Regions from separate parts of the Aminobacterium sp. genome, predicted to be linked through region 2. Evidence: predicted binding sites of a transcription regulator. Region 2 holds the regulator's gene; the other holds the start of a gene.

Region 1 (5,311 bases), on a different contig from region 2:
AAGGCTAGGAACTTAGCGCGGCAATCTTTATGCATTCTCCTTCTGGCAGGTTCAGCTGTTGTGTTAGGGGGAGTCCTTTTGTCTCCCTATCTTGTCAAAATTATGGCCCCAGGTTTCGACCCTGTCAAAGCCTCTTTGGCAATTTCTATGACACGATGGATGTTCCCTTTTTTAATTTTTGTTTCGCTTGCTGCTTTAGCTATGGGGGTTCTTAATAGTCTTGATTCTTATTTTGTTCCAGCTATAGCACCTGCGCTGAGCAATATTGTCTATCTCATCATTCTTCTCGTAATGGCCTCTCGTTTTGGAATATGGACACTTATTATTGCCGTTTTGGCTGGAGGTTTTTGTCAAATGGCTCTCCAATGGGTTTGGAGTGGATTCAAAGGGATAATGCTTTTGCCGGAAAAGCCTCGATTCAAAGATCCTGAACTTCGAAAAGTAATGAAACTTTTCTTTCCTTATGCCGCTGGATTATCGTTGAATCAGGTCAATCCCGTTATAAGTCGTATGTTAGGATCCTTTCTTCAGGATGGGGCTATTTCTGTTTTGAATTATGCCAATAGAGTTATCCAATTGCCTTTAGGACTTTTTGTAATTGCCATATCTCAGGCAGTCTTGCCGGAACTTTCTCGTTGTGCGGTTGGCGATACAAAGGAGTTTCGAGAGACAATGCGAGATGCGGTACGGTTTGCTCTTTTTGTGGTTCTTCCTGTTACAGTGGGTCTTGTTCTCGTTGCTGATGAAGTGGTTAATATATTATTTTTTAGGGGAGCCTTTAACGCTTGGGCGTGGCATGCAACAGGAGTTGCTTTGGCTATGTATGCTTGGGGACTACCTGGAATGGCTTGTACAACTGTTCTTCTCAGGGGACTTTATGCACAGAGCACCCCCCGTTCAGCTTTACTTGTAACATTGTCGAGCGTGGTTTCCAATGTTATATTCTGTCTTATTCTTGTTAAGCCTATGGGATTTGCCGGTTTGGCTCTTGCTGCGTCTTTAGGATTCACCTTCTCTTCTTTTGTTGGTGGATATCTTTTAGCTCGGAGAATTAATCATCCATTAGAAATTTTGGGTATGAAGTGGACATTTCGGATGGGGACCATATTAGGAATTATGACAGCTGCGTTATTGAAATTTAAAGCTCTCTATCCTTTTCCCATTGAGGAGAGCCTTATTGTAAGATGCAGCTGGCTATTTGCTGTAATGATTCTGGGTGCGGCGATTTATGGTGTGGGAACATTGCTTTTTAAATTTCATGAATGGCAGTGGTTGCGAGGAGCATTTACAAAAAAGAAAGAGACAGACCAGAAGGGAGATTCTCATAATGATCAATAGAACAACGCGCTGCGGGAAAAAAATTGCTTTTCTATTGTGTTTAGCTATCTCTATTTTTTGTTCAAGCATGCCTGCAAGCGCAGCCGATACTCTGCAACAAAAAATTGATGAACGAACAACTGTAATTTGGATAGAGGGAGAAGCGTTGGGAGACATGGTCATTGGGGCGCGAGCTCAAGTTGCGTTTATTTATGTTGATGAATCTCTTTCTAAAGGGATTGTTTCTGATCCGCATGCTCCTGATTGGTTAAAATGGCACGCCAGCCATTTTTCAAATAAAGAATTGCGAAACAGAGCACTCTTTGTTATGCGCTATAAGACCATAAAAAGATGGGATTTTTCTCCAGAAAATATAAAAGTTGGCACTCATAACGTCGATCCAAAGGATATTTTGACGAATAAAGATTTTATGGCTATGGGTGATTTGCCTCCCGACACAATTGGAACGTTAGCTTTTTCGGTTCCATCTAAATATGTGATTAAAGGACGAAATGTAGAACTCTCATATGAGCAATACACCGGGGTTTTCAATGTACCAAAGAGGTGACAATAGGTGAAAAAAAGCTTTTTAACATTAGGAATAGAAAGTAGTTGTGATGATACTGCTGTTGCTATATTGGAAGGACAGCGGAACGTAAAGGCTGATTTAATATCGAGCCAGATTAAAGATCATGCCCCTTTTGGGGGGGTTGTGCCTGAATTTGCGTCGAGAAAGCACCTGGAGGCTATTTTGCCTCTTGTTCATAAAGCATTAGGCGATGCCGGCATAACTAAACCGGCTCAAGAGCTTTCTCTTGTTGCAGTCACAGCAGGTCCCGGCTTGATGGGGTCTTTGATGGTAGGGGTTATGACTGCAAAGGCTATGGCTCAGACATGGAAGTTGCCCCTTCTTGGCGTTAACCATCTTGAGGGACATCTTTTTGCAAACGTTGTAGCATCTCCTGACCTAGTTCCACCTTTTATCTGTCTTATTGTTTCAGGAGGACATACAGAGATAGTTTTGGTAGAAGATTTTGGCAGATACAGTCTTTTAGGTGCTACTCGTGATGATGCTGCGGGGGAAGCTTACGACAAGGTGGCCAAACTATTGGATTTGGGATATCCTGGGGGGCCAGTGATCGATTCACTCGCTCACGAAGGCGATCCTAAAGCCTTTTCTTTTCCTGTCCCGTTAAAATCCAGTAATGAAATTGCTTTTAGTTTTAGTGGTTTGAAAACAGCGGTGTTGTGGGCTGTGAATGATTTGAAAGAGAAGAAAGTCGAACTCCCAGTGGCAAATTTATGCGCTTCATTTCAAAAAGCTGCAGTGGAAGCCCTTATGACCAAGCTAGAAAGGGCGGTCGAAGTTACAGGTATTCGGAAAGTTGCTATCTCTGGTGGCGTTGCAGCTAATAGAGGATTGAGAGAGGCTCTGATGAAAAAAAAGGATTGGATGGTTTTTATTCCTCCAGCAATTCGTTGCACTGACAATGCTGTAATGATTGCAGCAGCTGCCTTCAATAGATATCAAAAAGGGGATATATCAGATCTTTTGTTAGCGCCTAACCCCTCATGGACACTGGTTTAGTATTTTAAAAGAATTTAAAAGTAAGAATATAGGAGAAATAACGAGGAAATGATGGATTATCAAGAATAAATTCAGCTAATTACATTTAACCATCCTTGAGATTCAAAAGCAGGACAATTAATATCTAAGCCGTTCGGTTAGCACTCGATGACATTGAGTGCTAATATGTTAAAAGAGATATTTATCTTTTAGGGAGGGATTCTCGAATGAATTTAAAGCCACTTGGTGATCGTCTTGTCGTTAAGGTCATCAATCAGGAAGAGAAAACAAAGGGAGGCATTGTTCTTCCAGACACTGCAAAAGAAAAACCCCAGGAGGGAGAAGTTATTGCAGTGGGAACCGGTAAGGTTCTTGAAAACGGACAGAAGCTTCCTCTTGAAGTTAAAGTCGGCGATCGCATTATTTTTAGTAAATATGCTGGAACTGAAGTAAAGCTTGACGGAGACGAATTTGTCATTTTCAGCGAGCGCGATGTACTCGCTATCGTTGAGAAGTAAGAGTCGAGAACGAGATCTCTATTAAGGGGGAAAATAAAAATGCCGAAGATCCTTACTTTTAGTGAAGAAGCACGCCATGCAATGCTGCGTGGTATTGATAAAGTAGCTGATACTGTTGGTGTAACACTTGGTCCTAAAGGACGTAATGTTGTTCTTGAGAAAAAATTTGGATCTCCCACAATTACCAACGACGGTGTTACCATTGCGAAAGAAATCGAATTGGAAGATCCTTTTGAAAATACAGGAGCTCAGCTTGTAAAAGAAGTTGCTTCCAAGACAAATGATGTAGCTGGAGATGGTACCACAACAGCTACAGTTTTGGCTCGCGCAATTATCCGTGAAGGTATGAAAAACGTTGCGGCTGGTGCTAACGGTATGCTTATGCGCCAGGGAATTGACAAAGCTATCGATTTCGTCGTGGATGAGCTGAAAAAGATGGCTATTCCCGTTAAAAATAAAGACAAAATTGCTCAGGTAGCTTCTATTTCCGCCAATGATTCTGCTATTGGTCAGCTTATCGCTGAAGCTATGGATAAAGTGGGGCAGGATGGAGTTATCACAGTAGAAGATAGCCAGACCGTAGGAACCACTCTCGAAATGGTCGAAGGACTTCAGTTTGATAAAGGATATATCAGCCCTTATATGGTAACTGATCCTGAGAGAATGGAAACAGCATTTGATGATGCCTATATTCTTATTCACGATGGCAAGATCAGCAATATCAAAGACCTTCTTCCTATTCTCGAAAAAGTTGTTCAGACAGGTAAACCTCTCTTGATCATTGCTGAGGACATCGAGGGAGAAGCTTTGGCAACTCTCGTAGTTAACAAACTGAGAGGCGTAATGCAGGTTGCAGCCGTTAAAGCCCCAGGATTTGGTGAGCGTCGTAAGGCAATGCTTAACGATATCGCCATTGTAACCGGCGGTCAGGTTGTTAGTGAAGATATCGGCATCAAACTTGATAGTGCAGATATCTCCATGCTCGGAAAAGCCAAAAAAGTTCGCATTACAAAAGAAGAGACAACTATCGTTGAGGGTGCAGGCAACCCAGACGAAATTCGTAAGAGAGCTGCTCAGATCAAACGAGAGCTTGAAGATTCTACTTCCGATTATGACAAAGAGAAACTTCAGGAGCGCCTTGCTAAGCTTGTTGGCGGCGTAGCTGTCATTCAGGTTGGTTCTGCTACTGAGACAGAGCAGAAAGAGCTCAAACATCGTATTGAAGATGCTCTTAACGCTACAAGAGCTGCTGTTGAGGAAGGAATCGTTGCAGGTGGCGGTGTTGCTATAATCAACTGCCTTGCTTCCCTTGAGACATATCTTGAGGATTTTGCCGGCGATGTGAAAACTGGCGGTACAATTGTGTTGAGTTCCCTTACAGCTCCGTTGCATCTTATTGCTCAGAATGCTGGATATCAGGGCGATGTCATTGTTGAGAAAGTTCGCGGCTTGAAGACTGGTAATGGTCTAAATGCTGCTACCGGCGAATATGTTGACATGATTGAGGCCGGAATTATTGATCCTGTAAAGGTTACACGCAGCGCATTGCAGAATGCTGGTTCCATTGCAGCTATGGTTCTGACCACTGAAGCTATTGTTGCTGACAAACCAGAACCTAAGAGTGCTACTCCAATGCCGGGTGGCCCGGGTGGCATGGGCGGAATGGAAGGCATGTATTAGGAATATCAGCAATCGACAAAATATAAATATGAAGAAAAGCCTCCACGAAAGTGGAGGCTTTTCTTTTCCCTCTTTTCTCTTTCTGGTAATATAATTGAAGTACGAATTTACCTTGAGAATTTTGCTCTTTTTCGGAGGAATGTAAATGGATAATATAGTGATTCTTGATTGTGGCTCTCAGTTCACACAGCTGATAGCTAGAAGAATAAGGGAACTGAAGGTGCATAGC
Region 2 (5,311 bases):
AGGTCTTTATTACTCTTGATTTTTACTGGGTATATAGCCAATGAACTATTCCCTTCCTTTAGTGATTAATAAGCATGAAACACAAAGATAATAAGTCCTCTCATAAAGGAGGTCAAGAAAAAGACTAAATCCACTCGGTTTGTACTTTTTTCAGATGAAATGTCTGATTTAATGAGAAAAGGCTATACCCTCGTTTTTCATCATGAGTAAGAACGCTATACGAAGCTGTATCCATGTGAGTTTTCCAGAAATATGGTTCAGGTATATGAATACAAGCTGCAATGAGAGGTTTAAGAACTGTACGATGGGAGACCACAACAAAAGTTTCGCCTTTATGTCTTTTCACGAGCTCATTGAGAGTTTGTATGGAACGCTTTTGAACATCGGCAAGAGTTTCAGCGCCAGGGAGAGACAATTTTTCCGGATAGGTAAGCCACATCTGCCATTCCGAAGGATATTCAAGTGCTATATCCGTTTTGAGCCGGCCTTCCCAGGAACTGAAGTTAATATTATTTATCCCTTCTAGAATCTCAACTTTTTCTATTGAGCATGATGTAGCTATTGCTGACGCTGTCTGGCGAGCTCTGAGCAAGGGACTTGTATATGCATATTGAGGAGAGAGAGCAATAAGGGCTTTCCCCAGATCAGAAGCTTGCTCTAGCCCTCTTTCGTTAAGTGGATAGTCGACTCGTCCTCGGAATCGTTCTTCCTTGTTCCCTTGGCACTCACCGTGACGAGCGAGAATAATAGTGGTGTGTTTATATTGAGATGCCATATAAAAGCCTCCTCACACTTTAAAAGGTATTTTTATCTTTATATCAAAAGAAAGTATAACAAAAAAAAGTATAACAAAAAGGCTGACCAGTCTTGACAATACACCCCAGGGTTGATAATCTACCTTTTGTAAACATGAGGGCTAGCACTCATTGGCATAGAGTGCTAATACGTCCTCAAGAGGAGGGAGCTTTGTGCTTACCGAGCGACAACTAGAGATCGTTCTTGCCGTTGTTTATGAGTATATACAGACTGGGGAACCTGCCGGTTCCAGAACAATTGCTCGTAAATACTTAAAAGGTTGCAGTGCTGCCACGGTAAGGAATGAAATGTACGATCTTGAGCAGATGGGGTATTTTTACCAGCCTCATACGTCAGCCGGGCGACTTCCTACGTCTAGAGCATATCGTCTTTATGTCGACTCTATATTGCATCGAAGAAGAATTGCACCTGTGGGGTTTAAAAGTTGGAGAAATGGTATCAAAGACCAAAAGCAAGGTATTGAATCCATTCTTTCGTATGCCTCTCAACTCTTGGGCCGGGTTACAAATTATGTCGGTGTGGCTGCCATATCCTCTCTTCACGAAGTGGAAATACAGAGGGTAGATTTTGTCCGTCTTGGGGGAAATGCCGTTCTCGTAATACTCGTTCTTCAAGGTGGCCTTGTTCACCATAATAATGTTACCCTGCCGTGTGAGCTTTCCCAAGAAACTCTTGACGAGTTGGCTCGTCGTATAAATATGATTGTTGTCGGACATCCGTGGGCTGAAGTTCGCCAGGTTCTTTCTTCTTATGTTCTTGAGGGACTGGAAAGATTGTCAGAGGCGTGCCATGTTGCTATCCTTCAAATGGACGACATGTTGCAGAAATATAACTATAAGCTTTTTGTCGGAGGCGCCCAGCATATTCTCAGTTTGCCTGATTTTCAGGACATTAGTAAGTTGCAGGCTATAATTTCACTTCTTGAAGAAGAATCGGCTATGGTAGATATGGTAGACCGGTGTTCTATCGATCTTGGAGTTAACGTGACCATTGGTGATGAAAATCCTGAAGAAGGAATGCAAGATTGCTCAGTCCTTATGGTTCCTTCCCGTAAAAGAGGGCGCAAAACTGTATTGGGGATTATTGGTCCCATACGAATGGATTATGAAAAAACTATTACAGTCCTCGAAGCCATGATGGCTGACATTGAGAAAGAAAATATCGATTAATAATATTTAAGGAGGTTTCACCTTTATGGCCCCTGTAGATAAAGATAAATGTGAAAGACAAGACGATCAGGTCGTTCAGGAAAAACAGACCGATGTGTTAGAAGAGTCTGCACATCTTATTGAGAATGAGGATGAGATGGAAATCTTAGTTAAAGAAAAAGAAGAGATGGAAAAAGTTATAGAAGAGCTTAAAACGGAGAATAGTGCCCTTAAAACAGCTGCAGCTTCGGCCAGGGCTGATTTTTTTAATTTTAAAAACAGGGTAGAGCGAGATAAAGAGAGGTATATCCGTTTAGCTAATGAGGATTTGATTTTGCAGTTATTGCCAGTTCTCGATAACTTCGATAGAGCGTTGAATCAATCGGGTGATTTTGCAGAAGATGATATACGAAAGGGTGTCTTGATGATTCGTAGGCAGTTTTTCGGAGTTTTGGAGAGTGCCGGTGTCTCTGAGATTCCTACTGTGGGAGAGAGTTTTTCACCCCTTTGCCACGAAGCGGTAGGAATAGAAGCCGTTGATGATCCTCAAAAAGATGGAGTTATCGTAACAGAACTTCAAACGGGGTATAAGATCGGGGATAAGGTTGTTCGAGCATCTAGAGTAAAAGTAGGCAAATATGTAGGTAAAAAAGATTCTGATGCGAGTATAAATAGCGATAAAGATAAGGAAAAAGACGCATAGCGCGTTAATATTTAAAAATACATACAAAAAACTAACTCTTTTTTATAGAGGTGATATTCATGTCAAAAGTAGTAGGAATAGACCTTGGGACAACGAATAGCTGTATTGCCGTTAAAGAAGGCGACAGCGTTACTATTATCCCTAATGCTGAAGGAGCCAGAACCACTCCATCTGTTGTAGCGTTCACGAAAGATAATGAAAGACTTGTGGGCCAGTTAGCCAAACGTCAGGCTATTGTCAATGCCGATCGTACTATTATGTCGATTAAACGAGACATGGGTACTGAAAAGACCGTGAAAGTTGACGATAAGCCGTATACGCCGCAAGAGATTTCAGCCATGGTTTTACAAAAAATGAAGCGTGATGCAGAGGACTATCTTGGCGAGTCTGTTACGAAGGCTGTCATAACGGTTCCTGCATATTTTACAGACGCTCAGCGTCAGGCAACGAAGGACGCAGGAACAATTGCGGGGCTTGAAGTATTACGTATTATCAACGAGCCTACAGCTGCCTGCCTTGCCTATGGAGATTCTAAACAGGGCGAGAGTAAGTTGCTTGTTTTTGACCTTGGCGGCGGAACCTTCGATGTTTCCATCCTTGATGTAGGAGAAGGAGTATACGAAGTACTTGCAACATCTGGAGATAACAGACTCGGCGGAGATGATTGGGATAACTGCATTGTCGAGTGGATGGTAAGTGAGTTTAAGAAGGCCGAAGGTATTGATTTAAATAATGACCGTATGGCTTTGCAGCGTTTGCGTGAAGCTGCTGAGAAAGCTAAGGTAGAGCTTTCTTCTATGCCTGAAACAACCATCTCCTTGCCTTTCATTACGGCGAATGAGACTGGTCCCAAACATCTTGAAATGTCTCTTTCCCGCGCTAAATTTGAGGAGCTTACATATAACCTTATGGCAAGAGTAGAAGGGCCTGTAAAGCGTGCGTTAAAGGATTCAGGCTTAACAGCTAACGAGATCGATAAAGTATTGCTTGTTGGTGGTTCCTCTCGTATGCCTATGGTTCAGAAGAAGATTAAAGATCTGCTTGGAAAGGAACCGACCAAAGGCATTAACCCTGATGAATGCGTAGCTGCAGGAGCTGCTATTCAGGGAGCGATTTTATCTGGAGACCATAAAGATATAGTTCTAGTTGATGTCACTCCTCTTTCTTTGGGAATTGAGACTCTTGGTGGCGTCTTCACAAAGATAATTGAACGAAATACAGCTATTCCTGTTTCTCGTAGCCAAGTCTTTACGACAGCTGCAGACAACCAGAACCAGGTTGAAATAATGGTTTTGCAGGGAGAGCGTCCTATGGCTGCTGATAACGTAAAGCTGGGAAGTTTCGTTCTTGACGGGATTCCTGCAGCACCACGGGGAATACCCCAGATTGAGGTCACATTTAATATAGACGTCAATGGAATTTTGAACGTATCTGCGAAGGATAAAGGAACAGGTAAGGAGCAGAAAATTACAATTCAGTCTTCAAGGCTTTCCGATGACGAAATCGATAAGATGACGAAGCAGGCAGAGGAAAACGAAGCAGAAGACCAGAAACGTAAAGAAGCGGCAGAAATTAAGAATGAGGCCGATGGCGTTGTATATCAGGCCGAAAAATTAATGAGAGATCACGGCGATAAAATATCTGCTGAGGAAAAAGGAAAAATTAATACGGCTATAGAAAATGTAAAGAAATCCCTTGAAGGTTCTGACTTAGAGAAGATGAAAGAGGCCAAAGAGGCTCTTATTAAACAAATTCAAGAGTTTTCCACTCGCTTGTATAGTCAGGCTGGAGCTGATTCCAATCCAGGCGCCGAAGAATCACAGCAGAGTGCAGACTCTGAGCAGGCTGGAGAAACAGTAGACGCTGAATTTAGTGATCAGAGTCAGGCGTAAGGGGTGATCTGAGGTGCCAGCTCCCGGTGCGCAGGAAGACTTTTATGAAATACTTGGCGTTCCCCGGGATGCCTCGGCTGCTGATATCAAGAAAGCCTATCGGCGGCTTGTTCGGAAGTATCATCCCGATGCGAATCCAGGGAACGCTGAAGCCGAAGAAAAGTTTAAAAAAATAAATGCAGCCTACGAAGTTCTGAGTGATTCAGAAAAGCGGGCTCAATACGATCAGTTCGGAACTGTAGGCGATATGCCGCCAGGAGGTAGTCCCTTTGATGGGTTTGGCGGAATGGGAGATGTCTTTGGAGATATCTTTGATAATATTTTTGGTGGCGGAATGGGTCGACGCCGTTCAGATCCTAGAGCTCCCCGGCGAGGATCCGACCTTGAAATGCGCCTTACAATTACGCTTCAGGATGCTGCCTTGGGAATTGATCATGAAGTAGATATACCAAGGTGGGAAACGTGCTCAAAGTGTAACGGTAGTGGAGCAGAACCTGGAACATCTCCTGAAACGTGTTCAAGATGTGGAGGAACTGGTCAGGTTGAAGTGCGTCAACAGACGCCTTTTGGTCAATTTGTTTCAGTGACCCCATGTCCTGAATGTGGAGGTACGGGGCAGATCATTCGAAATAAATGCTCAGAATGTCACGGAGAAGGACGTGTCAGAAAAACTCACCGGGTGAAAGTAAAGGTCCCGGCTGGAGTGGATACTGGAACGCGTCTTCGTATTCAAGGAGAGGGAGAAGCCGGTT

Evidence for each region. Region 2 encodes HrcA, which represses chaperone genes, less so after heat shock. Its sites were predicted from a motif close to TTAGCACTCNNTNNNANNGAGTGCTAA; they were not measured.
Region 1: a site for HrcA is predicted at 3,043-3,069, ahead of groES (co-chaperone GroES). Genes of this name have one in related genera too.

Annotation. Positions count from the first base shown of each region.
Region 1 is NZ_JAYFQR010000007.1:5,272-10,582, forward strand. It holds gene murJ (murein biosynthesis integral membrane protein MurJ) at 1-1,338, shown strand, start outside; gene VB083_RS04495 (hypothetical protein) at 1,328-1,885, shown strand; gene tsaD (tRNA (adenosine(37)-N6)-threonylcarbamoyltransferase complex transferase subunit TsaD) at 1,892-2,905, shown strand; gene groES (co-chaperone GroES) at 3,112-3,402, shown strand; gene groL (chaperonin GroEL) at 3,442-5,082, shown strand; gene guaA (glutamine-hydrolyzing GMP synthase) at 5,228-5,311, shown strand, end outside.
Region 2 is NZ_JAYFQR010000002.1:84,049-89,359, reverse strand. It holds gene folP (dihydropteroate synthase) at 1-41, opposite strand, end outside; gene VB083_RS00940 (histidine phosphatase family protein) at 125-775, opposite strand; gene hrcA (heat-inducible transcriptional repressor HrcA) at 969-1,985, shown strand; gene VB083_RS00930 (nucleotide exchange factor GrpE) at 2,011-2,667, shown strand; gene dnaK (molecular chaperone DnaK) at 2,727-4,559, shown strand; gene dnaJ (molecular chaperone DnaJ) at 4,573-5,311, shown strand, end outside.